2 regions of the Psychrobacter sp. ASPA161_6 genome follow, and region 2 is predicted to be linked to the other one. Evidence: predicted binding sites of a transcription regulator. Region 2 holds the regulator's gene; the other holds the start of a gene.
The links. The regulator PhoB, encoded in region 2, activates phosphate uptake and scavenging genes when phosphate is short. The targets are predictions, from matches to a motif close to TGTCATNAANCTGTCATAA.
Positions count from the first base shown of each region.

Region 1: ACTQ9T_RS02030 (porin) is a predicted target of PhoB. The motif match lies at 3,181-3,199, and genes of this name have one in related genera.

Region 1 covers NZ_JBEFNJ010000001.1:474,964-481,238, forward strand. The annotation lists gene ACTQ9T_RS02020 (malate synthase G) at 1-1,376, shown strand, start outside; gene ACTQ9T_RS02025 (porin) at 2,005-3,051, shown strand; gene ACTQ9T_RS02030 (porin) at 3,337-4,458, shown strand; gene ACTQ9T_RS02035 (CTP synthase) at 4,787-6,275, shown strand, end outside.
Region 2 covers NZ_JBEFNJ010000001.1:49,102-55,376, reverse strand. The annotation lists gene ACTQ9T_RS00245 (M23 family metallopeptidase) at 1-484, shown strand, start outside; gene phoR (phosphate regulon sensor histidine kinase PhoR) at 481-1,569, opposite strand; gene phoB (phosphate regulon transcriptional regulator PhoB) at 1,632-2,336, opposite strand; gene dtd (D-aminoacyl-tRNA deacylase) at 2,481-2,933, opposite strand; gene asd (archaetidylserine decarboxylase) at 3,050-3,892, shown strand; gene ACTQ9T_RS00220 (DUF1287 domain-containing protein) at 4,040-4,645, opposite strand; gene ACTQ9T_RS00215 (HD domain-containing protein) at 4,737-5,366, opposite strand; gene ACTQ9T_RS00210 (isochorismatase family protein) at 5,495-6,070, opposite strand; gene ACTQ9T_RS00205 (rhomboid family intramembrane serine protease) at 6,250-6,275, opposite strand, start outside.

The sequences.
Region 1 (6,275 bases), 430 kb from region 2:
CGATTCAGGATTGTGAAGATTCAATCGCTGCTGTCGATGCAGAAGAAAAAGTAGAAGTATATCGCAACTGGCTGGGTCTAATGAATGGCGACTTGCAAGAAACCTTTGAAAAAGGGGGCAAGACCAGCACTCGTAAGCAAAACCCAGACCGCGAATATAACACCCCAGACGGTGGAAAGCTGATCTTACCTGGCCGTTCACTATTACTTATTCGTAATGTCGGTCACTTGATGCAAAACCCTGCAATCTTAGTAGATTTGGGTAATGGTCAAGAACAAATCTTTGAAGGTCTAATGGATGGCTTGATTACGCCACTATTGACGCTCAATGATTTGAAAGGTCAGAACGAGCTATCAAACTCACGTAAAGGCTCCATGTATATTGTGAAGCCAAAAATGCACGGCCCTGAAGAAGTCAAAATGGCCAATGACTTATTTAACGCTTCAGAAGATTTATTAGGGCTTGAGCGCAACAGCCTTAAAATCGGCATCATGGATGAAGAGCGTCGCATGACGGTCAATCTAAAAGAAGCCATTCGCCAAGCGAAAGAGCGTGTTATCTTTATCAACACCGGTTTCCTTGACCGTACTGGCGATGAGATGCATACCAGTATGAACGCAGGCCCATTTGTCCCTAAGGGTGACATGAAATCACAAGCATGGCAGCCAGCCTACGAGCAGTGGAACGTCGATATCGGTCTAGAGACAGGTCTACAGGGTGTCGCTCAGATTGGTAAAGGCATGTGGGCGAAGCCTGATGAGATGAAAGAGATGATGGATACCAAGGCCGCTCATCCTAAGTCTGGTGCGAGTACGGCGTGGGTACCATCGCCAACGGGTGCTACCTTACACAGCATGCACTATCATCAAGTCAACGTTGCTGATGTACAGGACAGCCTAAAATCACGTGAGCGTGCCAGTTTAGACGATATCTTGACCATTCCATTGGCGAAAGACACCAACTGGACAGACGAAGAGAAACAGCAAGAGCTTGAAAACAATGCTCAGGGCATCCTAGGTTACGTCGTACGCTGGGTAAACCAAGGCGTTGGTTGTTCTAAAGTCCCTGACATCAATGACGTTGGTCTCATGGAAGATCGTGCGACCTTGCGGATATCGAGCCAACACATTGCCAACTGGTTGCATCATAACGTCGTGAGCGAACAGCAAGTGATGGATACGATGAAGCGTATGGCAAAAGTCGTCGATGAGCAAAATGCAGGCGATAGTGACTATCAGCCAATGGCAGATAACTTTGAACACTCTTATGCGTTCAAAGCGGCTTGTGATTTGGTGTTTAAAGGTCGCGAGCAGCCAAGTGGCTATACTGAGCCACTATTGCATCAAGCGCGTCTTGATCTCAAAGCAAATGCCTAAAACGATAGGTTAAGTATCATGTTTGCTCATGTAATCTAAGTGCTATTTAAGCCTCTAGGCGTGATCAGGCATTGATGCATCTTACCCGTTTGTGACTGTCATATGTGTCAGAAATATGACAAACAATTCTTTATGAGCGCTATTTATTTATCAATAAGTAGCGCTTTTTTTGGGTCAATGTATCGTATTTATTACCGTCATTTAATATTATCAGTAATGATATTAATTAATGATTATCGTATCTATTTGAGTCGATAGGGGTTTTTTCGTAACGGTTCAAATATGACAAAGCATTTGTTATTCGATAGTAGATGTATCGAAAAAGCAAAAAAAAATGTTGCAAATTATGTCAAAGTTGTTATGCTTGTATTCGAAGTATGAGTTTGGTAACGGATGTTACGCAACGGAGTGATAAAGACCAAAGATTACATGGCAGTTACGTTCTAATCCCAGTCATGTGAGTCATGGTTTTTTTTGTCTTATTGTAGTAGAAATTCGCCACACTTGTTTTAGACCAATCTCGGTAGCCAGTTACACATTATATCTTTGAGGATTTGTGACGATACCATTATGGGCGCCGGCTAATCATAGCTTGCTCATTACTACAATTGTAAAGTGGAGATACCCCATGAAAAAACTACTTTTAGCTACAGCCATCGCAGCCCTATCTGTATCTGCAGCCAACGCAGCACCTACTGTTTATGGTAAAGCTTTCGTTACTGCTGACTATGTAAATGCTGAGCGTGATGGTAACGATGATCAATTCGACGTAGACAGTGATTCAGTACAAATCAACTCAAACATTTCACGCCTTGGTTTTAAAGGTTCTGAAGCAATGACTGCTAACACTGATGTTATCTATCAGTTAGAGTATGGCATTGCCATCGATGGTACTGATGACAATATTGGTCTTAAAAGCCGTGATACCTATCTTGGTCTAAATAACAAGCAATATGGTCAATTCCGCTTTGGTCGTAACTACTCAGTAACTGACTACATCAATAACGTGACCGTTACTGAAGGTTTTTGGGATAATTTAGGTGTTAGTAATCTTGATATGGAAGGCGATGTTCTTGATGCTGTAACTATGGCTGATGGCGGCCGTGTTAATGACTCTATCGTATGGATTGCCCCTAAATACAACGGCTTGCCTTTAGAGCTTGCTCTACAATACGGTGCAGACGAGCGCTTTGTAACTGACAGTGACGACCGTGACAGTGGTTATGGTGCTTCATTGATGTTTGACCAAGGTACAGGCTTCACTGCTGGTGTTGCTTACGAAAAAGACATGAGCCAAGCTGGTGATCTTTTACGTGGTAGTGCTACCGTTGACCTAGGTAAATACATGGCTTATCCAGTTATGTTAGGTGCAATGTATCAAGTAGCTGATTTCGATGGCGGTACTGAAGATGAAAAAGGTCTAATTGTAAGCGCTGAAATGGGTCTAGCTAACTTTGCTCGTCCAGCATCTGTATATGTACAGTACAATGGTACTGAAAACTTAGCTGGTGTTAACAACCGTGATTCAGATCAAGTTGTTGTAGGTGGCAAATATAACTTTAAAGACAACATGATTGCTCATGCTTATGTTGGTAACAACTCTGCTGAAGACAAGAGTACTAATACTGATCTTGACGTATTCGCACTTGGTGGCGGTCTAGAATACTTATTCTAGTATCACACTCAAGTAGATAGTATAAAAAGACTCATCCTTCGGGATGAGTTTTTTTATGCGAAAAAAGAAAGTAGCCCTTCATTGTAATCAGTCTTAAAATACATAGTTACAGGCATGTAAATTTTGTTCTTTCATCTTACTGTAATATTTGCTTGATAAAGTAGTGTCTAAGCCGTTCTGGTGGCTCGTTATATATCATGGTCTTGGGAGTTTGTAGCAATACCATTGTACATGCCAGTCAATCTTAGCCAATTTATCACTCAAATCGTCAAGTGGAGATACCCTTTGAAAAAATTACTTTTAGCCTCAGCAATTGCAACGCTATCAGTTTCTGCCGTTCAAGCCGCGCCAACGGTTTATGGCAAAGCATTCGTCACTGCTAACTATGTCAACGCTGAGCTTGATCGTCAGTCTATGGATCTGCCTAACGACACTATCAATATCAATGAAGACAGCAGCTCAGTACAAGTCAGCTCGCATTCTTCACGTCTAGGGTTCAAAGGGTCCGAAGCAATCACTGCTAATACCGATGTGATTTATCAATTAGAGTATGGCATCAAGATCGATGACAGCGGTAGCAGCAACATTGGTTTTAAAAGCCGTGACACCTATCTAGGTTTTAAAAACAAAGACTACGGTCAATTTCGCTTTGGTCGCAACTACTCAGTGTCAGATTACGTCAACAACGTAACCGTTAACGAAGGTTATTGGGATAATATCGGCTCAAGCTCTCTTGGTGGTGATGGTACGCTGAGTGAGGCGCTTACCTTGACTGATGGTGAGCGTATTAATAACTCAATCGTATGGATTGCACCCAAATACAATGGTCTACCATTAGAGCTTGCCTTACAATACGGTGCTGATGAGTCTTTTGTCTCTGATAGCGATGACCGTGACAGTGGCTTTGGTGCTTCATTGATGTTTGATCCAGGTACTGGCTTTACCGCAGGTGTGGGTTATGACAAAGACATGAGCGTCACAGGTGAGATTCTTCGTGGCAGTGCTAGTGTCGATTTGGGCAAATACATGGCTTATCCAGTGAAGCTAGGTGCGCTATACCAGCAAGTTGATTTTGATAATTCAGATGATGAAGAGAAAGGATTGGTCGTTAGTGCTGAGATGGGTTTGACTAACTTTGCTCGCCCAGCATCTGTTTATCTTCAGTATGATAAGACTGAGAACTTGGCTGGTCTTGATGGCAACGACTCAGACCAAATCGTATTGGGCGGTAAATATAAGTTCAAAGACAATATGATTGCTCATGCTTATATCGGTCAAAACTCTGCAGATTTAGAGAACGGTCTGCTCGTTGTTAGAAACAATGCTGATGATACCATTGACTCAGTTAAAGCTCGTGGTGATGCGGATGTATTTGCTATCGGTGGCGGTTTAGAATATAAATTCTAACTCAATATAGTCAGTTCAATATAAAAAAGAGACAGTGTGACGGATATGAATTTTTTGTAGCCTCTGTCTGCGCTTACACAGCAAGCAAGAAAAATTTGTACCAGTCACGCATTATAATGTCGTGTATCTATTTTATTTAGTATCGACTATATGCTGCATAAATACTCTGCTAAAAAGCTCATCCTTCGGGGTGAGTTTTTTTATTATGCGTTTTTAATCAATAAACATTGAGCAAAAACCAAGAGTTTCGGATAGTTTGCGCTTTTGCCCTATATTTTTTGGCGTATCTTTAGTAAAATCCTTCTTTACCAATTACCGAAAGAGTACTATGACCAAGTTTATATTTGTGACCGGTGGGGTAGTGTCCTCACTAGGAAAAGGTATCACTGCTGCTTCTCTTGCTGCGATACTCGAAGCGCGCGGTGTGAACGTGACAATGACCAAGATGGATCCGTATATTAACGTCGATCCAGGTACCATGAGTCCGTTCCAGCATGGCGAAGTGTTCGTCACTGAAGATGGGGCGGAGACGGATTTAGATTTGGGTTATTATGAGCGTTTTTTACGCCACTCTAAGATGAGTAAGAGTAATAACTTTACCAGCGGTCGCATCTATCAGAACGTACTGAATAAAGAGCGCCGTGGTGAGTATCTGGGCGGTACTGTGCAGGTTATCCCGCATATCACTGATGAGATTAAGAGCAAAATCCTTGCCAGTGGCGAGGGTTATGACATCGCTATTATTGAGATTGGTGGTACGGTCGGTGATATCGAGTCACTACCCTTTATGGAAGCGGTACGCCAGATGCAAGTAGAGCTAGGTCGTAATCGCGCCATGCTGATGCATTTGACCTTGGTACCTTATATTGCCAGCGCCGGCGAAACCAAAACCAAGCCTACCCAGCACTCGGTTAAAGAGCTTCGTTCTATTGGTTTACAGCCTGATGTCTTAATTTGCCGCTCTGATCATCATATCTCACAAGACAATCGCCGTAAGATTGCGTTGTTTACCAATGTCGAAGAACGCGCGGTCATCATGTGTGAAGATGCGCAAAGTATTTATCAAATACCGCGTACCCTTTATGAGCAAGATCTTGATGATTTGATTTGTGAGCGCTTTGGTTTGGATGTACCTGAAGCAGATTTGAGCGATTGGGACAAAGTGGTTGAAGCCCAGCTCAATCCTGAATCAACGGTCACCGTAGCGATGGTCGGCAAATACGTCGAGCTGCCTGATGCGTACAAGTCAATTAACGAAGCATTATTACACGCTGGTATCACTCATAAAGTAGATGTGAAAATTGATTATATCGATGCTGAACGTTTGGAAGGCGACGATGTTTTATTTGCGCAGCTTCATGATGCCGATGCTATCTTAGTGCCCGGTGGCTTTGGTGAGCGCGGTACCATGGGTAAAATGAAAGCCATTACTTATGCTCGCGAAAACAACGTGCCATATTTGGGTATTTGTCTTGGTATGCAATTGGCCGTTATCGAATACGCACGTAATGTGATGAGTATCGATGCCAACTCTTCTGAGTTCGATCGCAAGACTGCTGAGCCAATTATTGGTCTGATCACTGAATGGTTAGATGAGCGCGGCGAGCTACAGATTCGCAGTGACGATTCAGACCTTGGTGGTACCATGCGTTTAGGCGCACAGCAAGCTGAGCTGGTCGCTGGTAGCAAGCTGAGCCAAATCTATGGCGCTAGCAATATCACTGAGCGTCATCGCCATCGTTATGAGATGAACAATCGCTATATCGAGCCATTAGAGCAAGCAGGCATGACGATATCGGGTTATTCTGCCAAACAGC
Region 2 (6,275 bases):
CAAATTACTACCCAGCATTAGCCAACAGACACAGTCTTTTGTCGTGGCAAAATGGCAGCAACTGAGTTTATTGCAGCAAGAGTTGCCCATAGAAAACAGCCTTCCCAGTCCACTACCAAAGCAGCGTCTGACAGACACTTGGGGCGCAGCACGTAGCCAAGGGCGCTCCCATGAGGGCATTGATATTTTTGCAGCGCGGGGCACACCGATACAAGCTACGACGCAAGGCATCGTCAGCAAAGTTGGCGAAAATACATTAGGGGGACGCGTGGTAGTGGTGGTCGGACCGGGCGGCGCAGGACATTATTACGCCCATCTAGAGGATTATGCCGACATCGTACCCAATGACTGGGTCAATGCTGGTGATATCATTGGCTATGTTGGCGACAGCGGTAATGCTAAAGGAACACCAACCCATGTTCATTATGGTATTTATATCAATGGCAGCGCGGTGAACCCCTACCCACTTTTGCAAAAAGATTAAGGGGCATGGGCAGAACGTACATAAGCGCTTGGAAATACCGCACTAAAGGTCGAGCCTTTGCCTTCTACCGACTCTATGGTCAGTTGCGCCTCATGTTGATATAAGACATGTTTTACAATTGCCAACCCTAAGCCCGTACCACCCGTAGCACGGCTGCGTCCGCTATCGATGCGATAGAAGCGTTCCGTCAAGCGCTCGATATGTTGGGGCGCAATACCGAGACCATCATCTTCGACGGCAAAGCGGCAGCCTTCCGATGTTTTTGTCCAGCTGATAGCGATGTTGCCACCCTTTGGCGTATATTTGATAGCATTAATCACCAAATTGGATAAGGCGCTTGTTAAGTACATCTCTGAGCCATACAGTCCATCGTAAGTGTCTATCTGCAAATGAATAGTATGACCGTATTCTTGGTTATACGCCTGCGCATCATCATAGATATGCGTCAGTAACTTGGTCATATCGATATCATTTAGCTCATGCGTCTCTTCTATTTCGATGCGAGACAACAGCAATAAGTCATTCACAATTCGATTCATACGGGCAGTCTGCTGAGTCATTAGCTCAAAGCCACGCCGCCACTGCGGGGGCATATCCTCTTGATCGGAGAAATTTTCTAGATAGCCCATCAGTACGGTCAATGGCGTACGCAGCTCATGCGAGACATTGGCCACAAAATCACGGCGCATTTGCTCTAAATGCTGCAAGCGGGTCACATCATAAATTATCAATAGTTTTTCATCACCGAAAGGCGTCAGTTCACACTTTAGATAACGTTTAGGATCTCGCCATGACACCATGTGCACACCATCGCTCGGTGGCGTGATAGCCTGATAATACTGGCGAAATTCAGGCACGGTGATAAAGTCAAAAATGCTTTGACCTTTGTTGCTTGACTGCAATAACAATAAATCTTCCGCTGCCTGATTCCACCATTCCAAACCATCATCATCATTGAGCAAAATGACCGCATCCCGTAGTGCTAGTAAGGCACTGCGGATTTTTTTGAGTTGATCCGTTGTATTGTGCTGGGCAACCTGCTCTTGCTCACCCTGTTGCTCATTTTTTATCGGCATTATCGTCATCGTTATCCTTACTACTGTCTTCTGCGTTGTTTTACGCTTGCCACGACTTGTTCTGTCTTGGTTTAATTGGATTCAATCAAGCTGGAAAACCGATACCCAGTACCGCGCACCGTTTGTATCAGCGTAGCACAGTCATAAGGCTGTAGTAATTTACGTAAACGCCGAATATGCACATCAATCGTTCGATCTTCAATATAGACATTGCCGCCCCAAACCTGATCTAACAGCTGTGTCCGTGTATACGCACGCTCTGGATGACTCATAAAAAATGCCAACAACCGATACTCTGTCGGGCCGATATCAATGAGCTGACCTGCCGCCGTTACACGCTGGCTTTTGGGATCTAAGCTAAGCTTGCCGATTTCGATAGGCTTATCGGCGCTCAATGTACTACTACGACGTAGCACTGCCTTGATTCTTGAGATTAATTCCCGTGTCGAAAAAGGCTTGGTCATATAGTCATCAGCACCTGCATCAAGACCATGAACCTTACTGTCTTCCTCACTTTTGGCCGTTAGCATAATAACCGGTATCTCAGCGAGCAAATCGTCGTTTTTGAGCATACGACAAAAATCAATACCGCTTTTTTCGCCGGTCAGCATCCAATCCAATAATATGAGCGACGGACGGTGATCGACCACTTGCTGATGTGCCTCTGATGCGTCCGCAGCCTGCAAGCTATCAAATCCAGCCATCTCTAACGTCATCACAATCATTTCACGAATCGCAGGCTCATCCTCGACGATCAAAATTTGCTCATTGTACATACGGCAACCTTATTATTATAGTCAAAATATCAGCGTTCAAAAAGTTAGCATTCAAAAAATTAAAATACAGAAAGAGGCGATAAACACTCGCCCGTTTCTACTTATTAAACGGACTAATTATGACAGCTTGATGACAGATAATTTTTATACTTCTAATAAAAAGTTTAATGGCCCATCATTGACGCTGGCAACTTGCATATCAGCGCCAAACTGACCAGTGGCAACATTGTGATGCTGAGTGTTGGCATAATCAACCAGTTGTGCAAACAGCACTTGAGCAGCATCAGGTGCCATCGCACCACCAAAGTCAGGGCGACGACCCTTATCTGTTTTTGCCATCAAAGTAAATTGCGACACCAACAACAGTCCGCCACAGACCTGTTGCACATTTTTATCCAGTTTGCCGACCTTGGCAGGATCTTCATCATTTTCAAAAATACGATAGGTCAAGATTTTGTCGATCATGCGTTGGGCAGTTTGCAGGCTATCTTCATGCCCCAAGCCAATATATGCCAATATCCCATGATCGATTTTGCCAATACAATGCTGATCGACGACGACGCTGGCATGGCCCACCCGTTGTATAAGTGCTTTCATTTACTGATTCCTTAACAGATTATGCTCAGACAATAATGTGCTGTCCATGATAAAATACAGCCATTAACTTGCCTAATTTTTATTCTCATTTCCAATCCTATTTTGGTAGCCTTATTATGAATGTATTTACCACCTTACAACAGCTTGTCCCGCAGCAGCAGCTGAGTAAAGTCGCTGGGCGTCTAGCCGCCAGCCGTCATCCGTACGTCAAACGTGCCTTTATTCGTGGCTTTGCCAAAGCTTACGGCGTCAGCTTAGGTGAGTATGAGCGTCAGAGCTTTAATGCTTATGAGAGCTTTAATGACTTTTTTACCCGTGAGCTCAAAGAAAATGCACGTACTATCGACAGCAGCGCCAACGGTATTGTCAGTCCTGCTGATGGTATCATCTCGCAGCTAGGTCAAATTGAAGATCATAAACTACTCCAAGCAAAAGGTCGTCATTATGATGTTGGCCAATTACTTGCTGACAGCGAAGATGGTAGCTACTTCGCTGATGGTAGCTTTGCGACTGTTTATCTCGCGCCCAGTAATTACCACCGTGTGCATATGCCATTTTCGGGTACATTAACTAAGACCCGCTATGTGCCAGGTACACTGTTCTCTGTCAATAATACCACGGCCGAGAACGTGCCTGATTTATTTGCTCGTAATGAGCGTTTGGTCTGTTTATTTGATACAGAATACGGCAAAGCTGCCGTGGTAATGGTCGGCGCTATGATTGTCGCTGGCATCGAAACCGTCGCCACCGGTAAAATCAGCCGCACTGAAGACATCCAAGAAGCAGATCACGACATGAGCTTTGAGAAAGGCGATGAGCTTGGACGCTTTTATTTGGGTTCAACGGCGATTGTCGTTTTGCCAAAAGCCGCAAAAGCAGATTGGCAGGACAGCATGAAAGCCAATAGCGTGGTAAAAATGGGACAGTTATTGGGTCAAGCAAAAGCTCATCAAGCTTAATTTGTAAGAAACTCATAATACTGAAAAGCCCAGTTAAACGTAGATAATGACGTTTGACTGGGCTTTTTAATGGCTGTTAGTTTGTACTACTTCGATTTTGTATTGCTTGTTTTTACTACTTTGGGCTACCTTGTCCAAAAGCCTTTATCAATATCGAAAATGCTTATGGATAGGATAAGCAAATAGGATGTTTTCCTCCTGCGTACCACTTCCGATATTATGAATAATCAGCGGCGTACCATCAGCAGCTACTTTATCTGAGACGATACCGATATGCGGCAAGTTACTCTTTGGCAGCCGCCATGACACAACGTCTCCCGCTTGAAAACTGCCTTTATCGGTCGTAGATAACGTCTGTCCATGACGCGCAAAAAACGTTTCAAGATTGGGCACGCGTCGATGATCGATATTTTTGTCCGTTGACTTTAAGCCCCAAGTCTTTGGGTAGGCGGACCAATTTCCTTTCATATCATGGTTGACCAACTGCTGCAAATCCACATTTTGCAAACGATAAGCACGGACAATCACATCGGTACAGACGCCAGTCTCTATTGGTATATCGCCACGCGGAAAGTCCAGCTCACGGTAAGTAGGATCATAACTCACCGTGACACCGATCTGTTTTTTAGCATCGTGCGCCAATTTATCGCCATCACTGATAGGAGCAAGCGCTTGCGCCATTTGCGCTAGTCCCAGCATGCTGACAAAGGCTAGCGATTTGCACCATGTTTTATAGTTTTTAAATAAGTGCATGGAACCTCTCTATTATTATTAACACTATTCAATATAAAGGTTTTAAACAGCGTCAAACGTTGCGAGTCAGTAACAAGGTGACGCTATCAATTTACTTATCAACCAACCATCCTTGCTGGGTCGCGTATTCAATGTTTTGTGATAACCAATCATGGATGGGAGGAAAGCTGTCTTTGATAAATCCATGCGCGCCAGCCACTTGCGAGCGTGTAACACCAAGCTCAATCCACGTTTTGCCCTCAGTATTTAAATTAAGCAAAAATGGCAACAAACGATCAACCACTCTAAGTAGATCAGCCTCTTTACTATTACCCGTTTCCTGCTCTTCCCAGATCTCACTTAAATCAGCAATACCGTTACCGCGTTCGCGTTGTAATCGAGCAATACCCTCGCGCTCTTCGAAGTGCGCATCACGACGGGTATCAGCATATAAAAAAGTATCGCCCGCATCAATCTCACCCAAATCATGCACCAGTGCCATCTTAAGCAATTTTTCATGATTGACGTCCAACTCAAACAATTCAGCGATTGACCAGCATGCCATTGCTAGATGCCATGAGTGCTCAGCAGAGTTTTCCAAGCGAGTCGTCCCCGTCACATAGCTGCGCCGATTGACACGTTTTAGGGCATCAAGCTCTAATAAGAAATGCGTGACGTCATCTATCTTAATATTTGCGTCGCGCGTTGGATCGGTCAATGTTATAGGTATGTTTGAGGACATATTTCTCTCTGGTTAAATGCAATACAGCGCCTGTCTTATCAAGCGCTGTTTTCACGAAAATAATTTACAATGATTGAAACAACAACGCTAAGAGTTTGTCGTTCATTCTCGACCCTTTATTGCATCCGCTACTTAATCAAATTGCTAATAGTCTTAAAGGCAGGGTCTTGGCTACTGCGGCATAATTCAAACAGAATGGATTCTACTGTCGTAATTACACCGCCAGCGCGTCGAATACGACGAATGGCTTGCTTTTTGTCATAAGGAAAGCGCGATCCAACGGCATCGCCAATAATAACTGGCTGCATCCCATTATCCAATAAATCCAGCGCCGTTTGCATGACGCAAACATGGGCTTCGACACCAAATAATAGGACAATGCTGCGATTTTGCTGCGCTAGATAATGCCATGAATCATTATTATCACAAGCGCTAAACGTGACCTTTTCAAAGCTTTTGGCATTGTCGCCTTCTAATACTTCACGTATCTCAGGTAGCGTATCGCCCAAACCTTTTTTGTACTGCTCGTTGAGCATAATTGGGATGTTGAGGGCTTGTAGACCTTTGATCAAAGTGACTGTCTTTTTGACGATATTTTCATGGTCATAAATATGCGGCGTTAAGCGTTCTTGGACATCGATTATCATCGCTTGGGTATTTTCGCGAGCGATTCGATAGGTACGATCGGTAATCATAGTAGACATGGCACACTCCTTGTACGGCTGACTTTATTGTTAAAGGCTACGTTAGTTTTATCATGGATATTGTCTTTATTAGCCTTATGCTCATTTAGTCATAGTTTGCTGAGTGCGTCAATGGAGATAATTTTTAATCACAACTTGTCACTCTTGACTCAAACTGTTACTTACCCAAAAGTGAGTAACTATATATTGTGGCGCCTAGCATTAC